2 regions of the Streptomyces sp. NPDC017520 genome follow, and region 2 is predicted to be linked to the other one. Evidence: riboswitches for the same ligand, from Rfam matches in the RefSeq annotation. Region 2 holds a riboswitch; the other holds the start of a gene.

Region 1 (4,152 bases), on a different contig from region 2:
TCGATCGGATCGGGCAGGAGGGTCCGCTCGTCGGCCACCACCTCCAGCTTCACCCAGTCGGTGCCGAGCGCCTCCCTGGCCAGCCGGGCGGTCAGCACCGCCTCGCCCGCGGTGAAGCAGCCGGCGGTGTTCGGCAGGACCTGGATGGAGAGCCGCTCCAGCACCGAGAGCACCGAACCCCGCACGGTCGGGTCGAGCCGGCGCATCGCGACCGTGGTCAGCTCGGTGCCGGAGGCGATCAGCGAGCGCTCCAGCACGTCCAGGCTCGGGGCCCCGCCGGTGCCCATGATCAGCCGGGAGCGATACGTGGTGGGCCCCAGCGTGAAGACGTCGTCGGACATGGTCAGCCTCCCTGTACGGCGGTCAGGACCTCGACGCGGTCGCCCTCGCCGAGCCTCGTCGCGGCCCACTGGCCGCGCGGGACGACGCTCTCGTTGACGGCGGCGGCGACCCCGGAGCGGGCCGGGGTCAGCGTGGCGACGAGGGCGTCCAGATCCGTCCCGGCGGGAACGGCGCGGACTTCCCCGTTCACCGAGACGGAGACGGTGGCGGCGGACACCGGGACGGAGACGGTGGCGCCGGATTCCGGTACGGCGTACTGCTGGGTCATACGGGCTGCTCCTGGGGTACGGGGGCGGCGAGGACGGCGGTCTCGAAACGGCCGGGGGCGAAGGGGCGGGCCGTCTCGGGCAGCTCGCCGGTGGTCAGGACGTCGGCCATCGCGTCCCCGGTGACGGGCGTCAGCAGGACGCCGTTGCGGTGGTGGCCGGTGGCGAGCAGCAGACCGGGCAGGGCGGTCGGGCCGAGCAGCGGGGCGTTGTCGGGCGAGGCGGGACGCAGACCGGCCCGGGTCTCCGTGAGCGGCAGCTCGGTGATGCCCGGTACCAGCTCGTGGGCGTCGCGCAGCAGCTCGTACACCCCGCCGGCGGTGACCGTGGTGTCCCAGCCCATCTCCTCGCTGGTGGCGCCGACGACCAGCTCGCCGTTCTCGCGCGGCACGAGGTAGAGGTGACCGCCCCGGACCACGGCGCGCACGGTGCGGCTGAGGAAGGGGGCGTACGCCCGGGGCACGGTGAGCCGGAGCACCTGGCCCTTGACCGGGCGGACCGGCGGCACGAGCTCCGGCGGGAGCCCGGCGAGCCGGCCGCTGAGACTGCCCGCGGCGAGCACGACCTGATCGGCCGCGAACTCCGTACCGTCGCCGAGCAGCGCCCCGGCGGCCCGGCCCCCGGCCACGGTGAGCCGCTCGGCGGTCGTCCGGCGGAACGCGACCCCGGCCCGTTCGCACGCGGTCAGCAGTGCCGCGGCGAGGCGGCGGGGGTCCACCTGGTGGTCGCCGTCGACCCGGAGGCCGCCCCGGACGCCGGGGGCCAGCATCGGCTCCAGGCGGCGGCACTCCCGGCCGCTCAGCCAGACCGACTCCAGGCCCGAACGCTCCTGGAGGGCGTGCAGTTCGCGCAGATGCGCCCGGTCGTCGGAGTCCAGTGCGACGGCGAGCGTGCCGCAGGTCCGGAAGCCGGTGTCCCGGCCGCTCGCCTCCTCCAGCTCGGCGACGAACGAGGGGTAGCGGGCGGCGGAGGCGAGGTTGAGCCCGAGCAGCATCTGCTCGCCGTAGTGCAGTTCGGTGACGGCGGCCAGCATGCCCGCCGCGACCTGGGCGGCGCCGCCGCCCGGTTCCGGGTCCGCGACCGTGACGCGCAGCCCCCGCTGGGCGGCCCGCCACGCCGTGACCAGGCCGATGATTCCGCCCCCGATGACGAGGACGTCGGATCCGGAGCCTCTCTTGACGAGGGCATCGGATCCGGAGCTTCTCTCCGAGACGCGCATGGGTGTCCAGCCCCTCCCTTCGCCGGCATGACCCGGAGCAGGTTCGTACGGTCGGAGGCCGGCCAGCCTCCCTCTCAGCCCGGTGCGTCCGGGCTCCCGCGAGTGTTCTACCGTGGCCAGCCTAGACCCCCTCGCCCGCGGTCAGTAAAGGAGCGCCCGTCATGGCCCGTTCGCTCGACGGACTCGTCCTGTCACCCGTCGCCGACCAGGCCCCGGGCCAGGTCGGCACCCGCACCCGCTTCACGTACCACGAGCGGGACGGCCGGATCTGGGCCGAGTACGCGGGCGGCGACGTGGTGCGCGGTCATCTCGTCGGCACCCGCGACGGGGACGCGCTGGACTTCCGCTACGTGCAGCTCAAGCAGGACGGAACGACCTCGTCCGGGCACTGCCTCTCCACGGTCGTCGACCTCGCCGACGGCCGGGTGCGGCTGGAGGAGCGGTGGGTCTGGGAGTCCCAGGAGGGCAGCGGCACCAGCGTGGTGGAACAGCTTCCTTCTTGAGCTCCTTCCCGGGTTCCCTCCGGCACCCCTCTGTCTGACGCACCATCAGGTGATTAAGGTGGACGGGTGAGCGAGCAGACGGAACAGCGGGCGGCGCGGCAGGCACGGCACGTGGTGGTCGCCGGTGCGGGCATGGCGGGCGTGCAGAGCGCCGTGGCCCTGCGCGAGGCGGGCTTCACCGGGCCCGTCACCCTGATCGGCGCCGAACCCCACCAGCCCTACGACCGGCCGCCGTTGTCCAAGGCCGTCCTGCTCGGCAAGGCCGAGGACTCGGCCTTCGACGTCGACTTCGAGGCCTTGGACATCACCCTGCGCCTCGGCCTGGACGTCGCCGCCCTGCGCGCCGCCGACCATGTGCTGGACACCGCCGACGGGCCGGTGTCCTACGACGCCCTGGTCCTCGCGACCGGCGCGGAGCCCATCACCCTGCCCGGCTCCGAGGGCGTGCCCGGCGTCCACCTGCTGCGCACCCTCGACGACGCCGCCCGGCTGCGGCCCGTCCTGGACCGGCAGCACGACGTGGTCGTCGTCGGGGCGGGCTGGATCGGCGCCGAGTTCGCCACCGCGGCCCGCGCCGCGGGCTGCGCCGTCACCGTCGTCGAGGCCGCCGCCCGCCCGCTCGCGGGCACCCTGCCCGCCGAGGTGGCCGCCCCCATGGCCGCCTGGTACGCCGACAGCGGCGCCGAACTCCTCACCGGGACCCGGGTCGACCGCGTCGAGGAGGGGGCCGTCGTCCTCGACGACGGCCGGGTGCTGCCCGCCGGGGCCGTGGTCGTCGGCATCGGCGCGCGCCCCGCCACCCGCTGGCTCGCCGGCTCCGGGGTCGCGCTGGGCCCCGACGGCTCGGTCACCGCCGACAGCGCGCTGCGCACCTCGCTGCCCGATGTGTACGCGGTCGGGGACTGCGCCTCCTTCCCCTCCGCCCGCTACGGGACACGCCTGCTGGTCCACCACTGGGACAACGCCCTCCAGGGCCCCCGCACGGCGGCCGCCGCGATCATGGCCGCACGGGACGGGGAGCCGCTCCCCGTCTACGACCCGGTCCCGTACTTCTGGTCCGAGCAGTTCGGCCGCTTCGTGCAGTACGCCGGCCACCACGCGGACGCCGACACCCTGGTGTGGCGCGGCGACGGGGCTGACGCCGCCTGGTCGGTGTGCTGGCTGCGCGACGGCGCGCTGGCGGCCGTGCTCGCCGTAGGCCGCCCGCGCGACCTCGCCCAGGGCCGCAGGCTCATCGAGTCGGGGGCCGCCCTCGACCCGGAGAAGGTGGCCGACCCCGCCGTGCCGCTGAAGTCCGCCGCCCTGTGAGGGACCGGTGACCCGCCGGGCCGCCCCCGTACGGTCGGCCCGGGTACCGGCTGTCCGTCCGGGATGGCACGCTTGTCCCTGTGACCGAGATTGACGCAAAGACCGATGCTCTCGTCCCCGCCTGGCTCCACCTTCCCGACATCGCGGAAATGCTCGATGTCCAGGTGACGCGCGTACGGCAGCTGGTCAGGGATGGCCAGCTCATCGCCGTACGCCGTGGTGAGAACCGGGCGCTCCAGGTGCCGGCCGCCTTCATCGACGGCGACAAGGTGGTCAAGGGCCTCTCCGGCACCCTGACCCTCCTGAGGGACGACGGCTATTCCGACGAAGAGATGCTGGAGTGGCTCTTCACTCCCGACCCGACCCTGCCCGGCACCCCCGCGCAGGCGCTGAGCGAGAATCGCGGTACGGAGGTGAAGCGCCGCGCCCAGGCGCTCGCCGTCTGACCGACACGACAGGAAGCGGTGCACGGGCCGCCCGGCGCGGCCCGTGCACCGTCACGACCACGGGGGAG
Region 2 (4,152 bases):
GCGATGAAGACCGTCGCGCCGAACTCCCCGAGGGAGACGGCGAAGGCGAAGCCCGCCGCGACCAGCACCGCCCGCCGCACCAGCGGCAGATCGACCTCCCGCCAGGCCCGCAGCGGGGAGGCCCCCAGCACGGCGGCGGCCTCCCGCAGCCGGTCGTCGACCGCGCGCAGCACGGGCAGCATGGTCCGTACGACGAAGGGGACGCCGACCAGCGCCTGCGCCAGCGGGACCAGGATCCAGGAGGTCCGCAGGTCGAGCGGCGGCTCGTCCAGGGTGATCAGGAAGCCGAAGCCGACGGTGACGGCGGACACCCCGAGCGGCAGCATGAGCAGCGCGTCGAAGCCGCGGACCAGCGGCCCGGCCCGCCGGGTCAGGGCCGCCGCCGCGAGGCCTCCGACGACGAGAGCGATGAGCGTCGCGACGAGCGCGTACCGCAGGGAGTTGCCGACGGCCTCCAGCGGCGGGACCAGGAAGGTGGAGGAGCCGCCGGACCCGGCCGACTGGAGGGCCCGGTAGTAGCCGAAGCCGTATCCGTCGGTCCCGTCCGCTCCGTCGAACGAGCGCTCCACCAGCACCCCGAGCGGCAGCAGGATCAGCAGCAGCGCGGTGAGCAGGACACCGCCGAGCAGCGCCCACTGCCCGGCGCCGCGCGGCCGGCGGGAGGTCTGGGCCGGGTCGACGAGCTTCAGCGCCCGCTCCCGGCGGCGTACGGTCACGGCGTGCACGGCGAGGACCGCACCGACCGCGGCGAACTGCACCAGGGTCAGCACGGCGGCCGTCGGCAGGTCCAGCAGTTGCGCGGTCTGCCGGTAGATCTCCACCTCCAGGGTGGCGTAGGCGGGTCCGCCGAGGATCTGTACGACGCCGAAGGAGGTGAAGGTGAAGAGGAAGACCATCAGCGCGGCGGCGGCGACGGCCGGGGCGAGCGCGGGCAGCGTCACCCGGCGGAAGGCGGCGAACCGTCCGGCGCCGAGTACCCGGGCGGCCTCCTCCTGCCGGGGGTCCAGCTGGGACCAGAGCCCGCCGACCGTCCGCACGACCACGGCGTAGTTGAAGAAGACGTGGGCCAGGAGGATCGCCCACACGGTGGTGTCCAGCCGGACGCCCCACAGTTCGTCGAGGAGCCCGCCCCGCCCCAGCAGCGCCAGGAACGCGGTGCCGACGACGACGGTGGGCAGCACGAACGGCACCGTGACGACCGCCCGCAGCAGCTGCTTGCCGGGGAAGTCGAACCGGGCGAAGACATACGCCCCGGGCAGGGCGATCAGCAGGGTGAGCGCGGTCGAGGCGAGGGCCTGCCAGGTGGTGAACCAGAGGACGTCGAGGATGTCCGGGCGGGCCAGCACCTCGCCGATCCGCCCGAACTGCCAGTCGCCTCCGGCCTTGAGCCCGCGGCCGACGATCGCGGTCACGGGATAGGCGAAGAACACCGCGAAGAACGCGACGGGCACGGCCATCAGGCCGAGCCGCAGCGCGGCCCCGCGCCGCCCGGGCCCGCGTCGGGCCCGGGCGGCCTCGGCGGTCTTCGCCCCGGGCTCTACTTCAGGACCAGCGACTGCCACGACTGGATCCACTGCTCACGGTTGGCGCTGATCTTCTCGGGCGCGACGGTGGGAGGCGTGTCGATCTCCTCGCCGAACTTCGTGAACAGCTCGGGAAGGGTCGCGTCCTTCACGACCGGGTTCACGAACATGTTCAGCGGCATGTCCTCCTGGAACGTCTTGCTGATCATGAAGTCCAGCAGTGCCTTGCCGCCCGCCTCGTTCTTCGCCCCGGTCAGCAGTCCGGCGTACTCGGTCTGCCGGAAGCAGGTGCCGGTGGCGACCCCGGTGGGGGCCTCCTTGGGCTGCGGGTCGGCGTAGAGCACCTCGACGGGCGGGCTGGAGGCGTAACTGACGACGAGCGGCCGGTCGGCGCCTGTCTTCTTGCCGCCCGCGGAGCCGGAGAACTCCTCGTTGTAAGCCTGCTCCCAGCCGTCGACGACCTTGACGCCGTTGGCCTTCAGCTTCTTCCAGTACGCCTCGTAGCCGTCCTCGCCCTGGGCGGCGATGGTCCCGAGGAGGAAGCCGAGGCCGGGCGAGGAGCTCGCGGCGTTCTCGGTGACGAGGAGGTTCTTGTACGCGGGCTTCAGCAGGTCCTCGAAGGTCTTCGGCGGGGCGAGCTTCTTGTCGGCGAAGTACTTCTTGTCGTAGTTGACGCAGATGTCGCCGGTGTCGACGGGCGTGACCCGCCTCTTCTCGTCCGTCTGCGTGTCCGCCGCGACCGTGTCCAGGCCCTTGGCCTCGTACGCGGTGAACAGGCCGTTGTCGAGGGCGCGGGAGAGCAGGGTGTTGTCGACGCCGAAGAAGACGTCGCCGCGCGGGGAGCCCTTGGTGAGGATCTCCTGGTTGAGCGCGGCCCCGGCGTCGCCGCTCTTGAGGATCTCGACCTTGTAGCCGGTCTCCTTCGTGAACGCCTTCAGCACCTTGTCCGAGACGTTGAAGGAGTCGTGGCTGACCAGGGTGACGGTCTTGGAGGCCGGGCCCTTGGACTCCCCGGAGCCGGCGGAACCGTCGTCGCCGCAGCCCGCGAGCAGCGTGACGCCGAGAGCGGCGGCGAGCGCGGTCGCCGCGTACTTCGTGGTGGTGTTCATGTGATTCCTCCTGGAGGTGACCAGGAAGAGACGCGGCCCCGCCCGCTGTCCGGCGAACCGGAAGCGGGCAGGGCGCAACAGCTTGAGTAAGGTCCGAACTTCCTACCCGGAATGACCCGGGCGAGGTTCAGAGGGTCTGCGGCCAACCTGTCCTTGGTGCCGCACTCTCAGCGCTGTGGCGCTCCCCTGTCGGAATATGAAGTTGATTTCGGGCCCAGGCTACACCGGCGGATTTCGGCCGCCCGTCCGGTGTCCGGGCGAGGCTAGCGCTCGGAGGCCGCCAGCTGCCCGCAGGCCCCGTCGATCTCCTGACCGCGGGTGTCCCGGACGGTGACGGGCACGCCGTGGGCCGCGATGGCCTCGACGAACGCCTTCTCGTCCTCGGGCCGCGAGGCGGTCCACTTCGAGCCGGGCGTGGGGTTCAGCGGGATCAGGTTGACGTGCACCCGCTTGCCCTTGAGCAGCCGGCCGAGCCGGTCGCCCCGCCATGCCTGGTCGTTGATGTCCCGGATCAGGGCGTACTCGATGGAGATCCGCCGGCCGGACTTCTCCGCGTACTCCCAGGCGGCGTCCAGCACCTCGCGGACGTTCCACCGGGTGTTGACGGGGACAAGCGTGTCGCGCAGCTCGTCGTCCGGGGCGTGCAGCGAGACGGCGAGCCGGCACTTGAAGCCCTCGTCGGCGAAGCGCAGCATGGCCGGGACGAGGCCCACGGTGGAGACGGTGATCCCGCGCTGCGAGAGGCCGAGACCGTCCGGCTCCGGGTCGGTGAGGCGACGGATCGCGCCGACCACGCGGTTGTAGTTGGCGAGCGGCTCGCCCATGCCCATGAAGACGATGTTGGACAGCCGCGCGGGCCCGCCGGGCACCTCGCCGTCGCGCAGGGCGCGCATGCCGTCGACGATCTGGTGCACGATCTCGGCGGTCGACAGATTGCGGTCGAGGCCGGCCTGCCCGGTGGCGCAGAAGGGGCAGTTCATACCGCAGCCGGCCTGCGAGGAGATGCACATCGTGACGCGGTCGGGGTAGCGCATCAGGACGGACTCGACGAGCGTCCCGTCGTGCAGCTTCCACAGGGTCTTGCGCGTGGTGTCGTCGTCGCAGCTGATGTGCCGCATCACGGACATCAGGTCGGGGAACAGCGCCTCGGCGAGCTTCTCCCGCGATCCGGCCGGGATGTTCGTCCACTCGGCCGGGTCGTGCGCGTACCGCGCGAAGTAGTGCTGCGAGAGCTGCTGGGCGCGGAACGGCTTCTCACCGGTCGCGGCGACCGCTTCCTTGCGCTCTGCGGGCGTGAGGTCGGCGATGTGCCGCGGCGGCTTCTTGGATCCGCGGGGCGCGACGAAAGTGAGTTCTCCGGGCTTAGGCATGGTTCATCCAGTGTCGCAGACAGACGGGCGAGGGCCCGCCGCCCTGTGGACGACGGACCCTCACTCGTGAAACGTGCAGGTGAGACGGGTGCCGTGGTGCCGAGGCGGTCAGCCGGAGCCGACGAACAGCACCAGCAGCAGCCAGACGAC

What was found. A riboswitch is a leader RNA that binds a small molecule or an ion and turns the genes downstream of it on or off. The one in region 2 is predicted to bind thiamine pyrophosphate.
Region 1: linked by a shared signal. The riboswitch ahead of thiO (glycine oxidase ThiO) and the one ahead of ACH4KB_RS03680 (thiamine ABC transporter substrate binding subunit) in region 2 are both predicted to bind thiamine pyrophosphate.

What each region holds. Positions count from the first base shown of each region.
Region 1 covers NZ_JBIRKB010000002.1:340,195-344,346, reverse strand. Annotated here, with positions in the region: gene ACH4KB_RS05620 (thiazole synthase) at 1-341, opposite strand, end outside; gene thiS (sulfur carrier protein ThiS) at 344-610, opposite strand; gene thiO (glycine oxidase ThiO) at 607-1,827, opposite strand; TPP riboswitch at 1,825-1,937, opposite strand; gene ACH4KB_RS05605 (hypothetical protein) at 1,989-2,330, shown strand; gene ACH4KB_RS05600 (NAD(P)/FAD-dependent oxidoreductase) at 2,397-3,638, shown strand; gene ACH4KB_RS05595 (Rv2175c family DNA-binding protein) at 3,719-4,084, shown strand.
Region 2 covers NZ_JBIRKB010000001.1:821,820-825,971, reverse strand. Annotated here, with positions in the region: gene ACH4KB_RS03685 (ABC transporter permease) at 1-1,457, opposite strand, end outside; gene ACH4KB_RS03680 (thiamine ABC transporter substrate binding subunit) at 1,538-2,632, opposite strand; TPP riboswitch at 2,714-2,830, opposite strand; gene rlmN (23S rRNA (adenine(2503)-C(2))-methyltransferase RlmN) at 2,896-4,002, opposite strand; gene ACH4KB_RS03670 (phosphatidate cytidylyltransferase) at 4,111-4,152, opposite strand, start outside.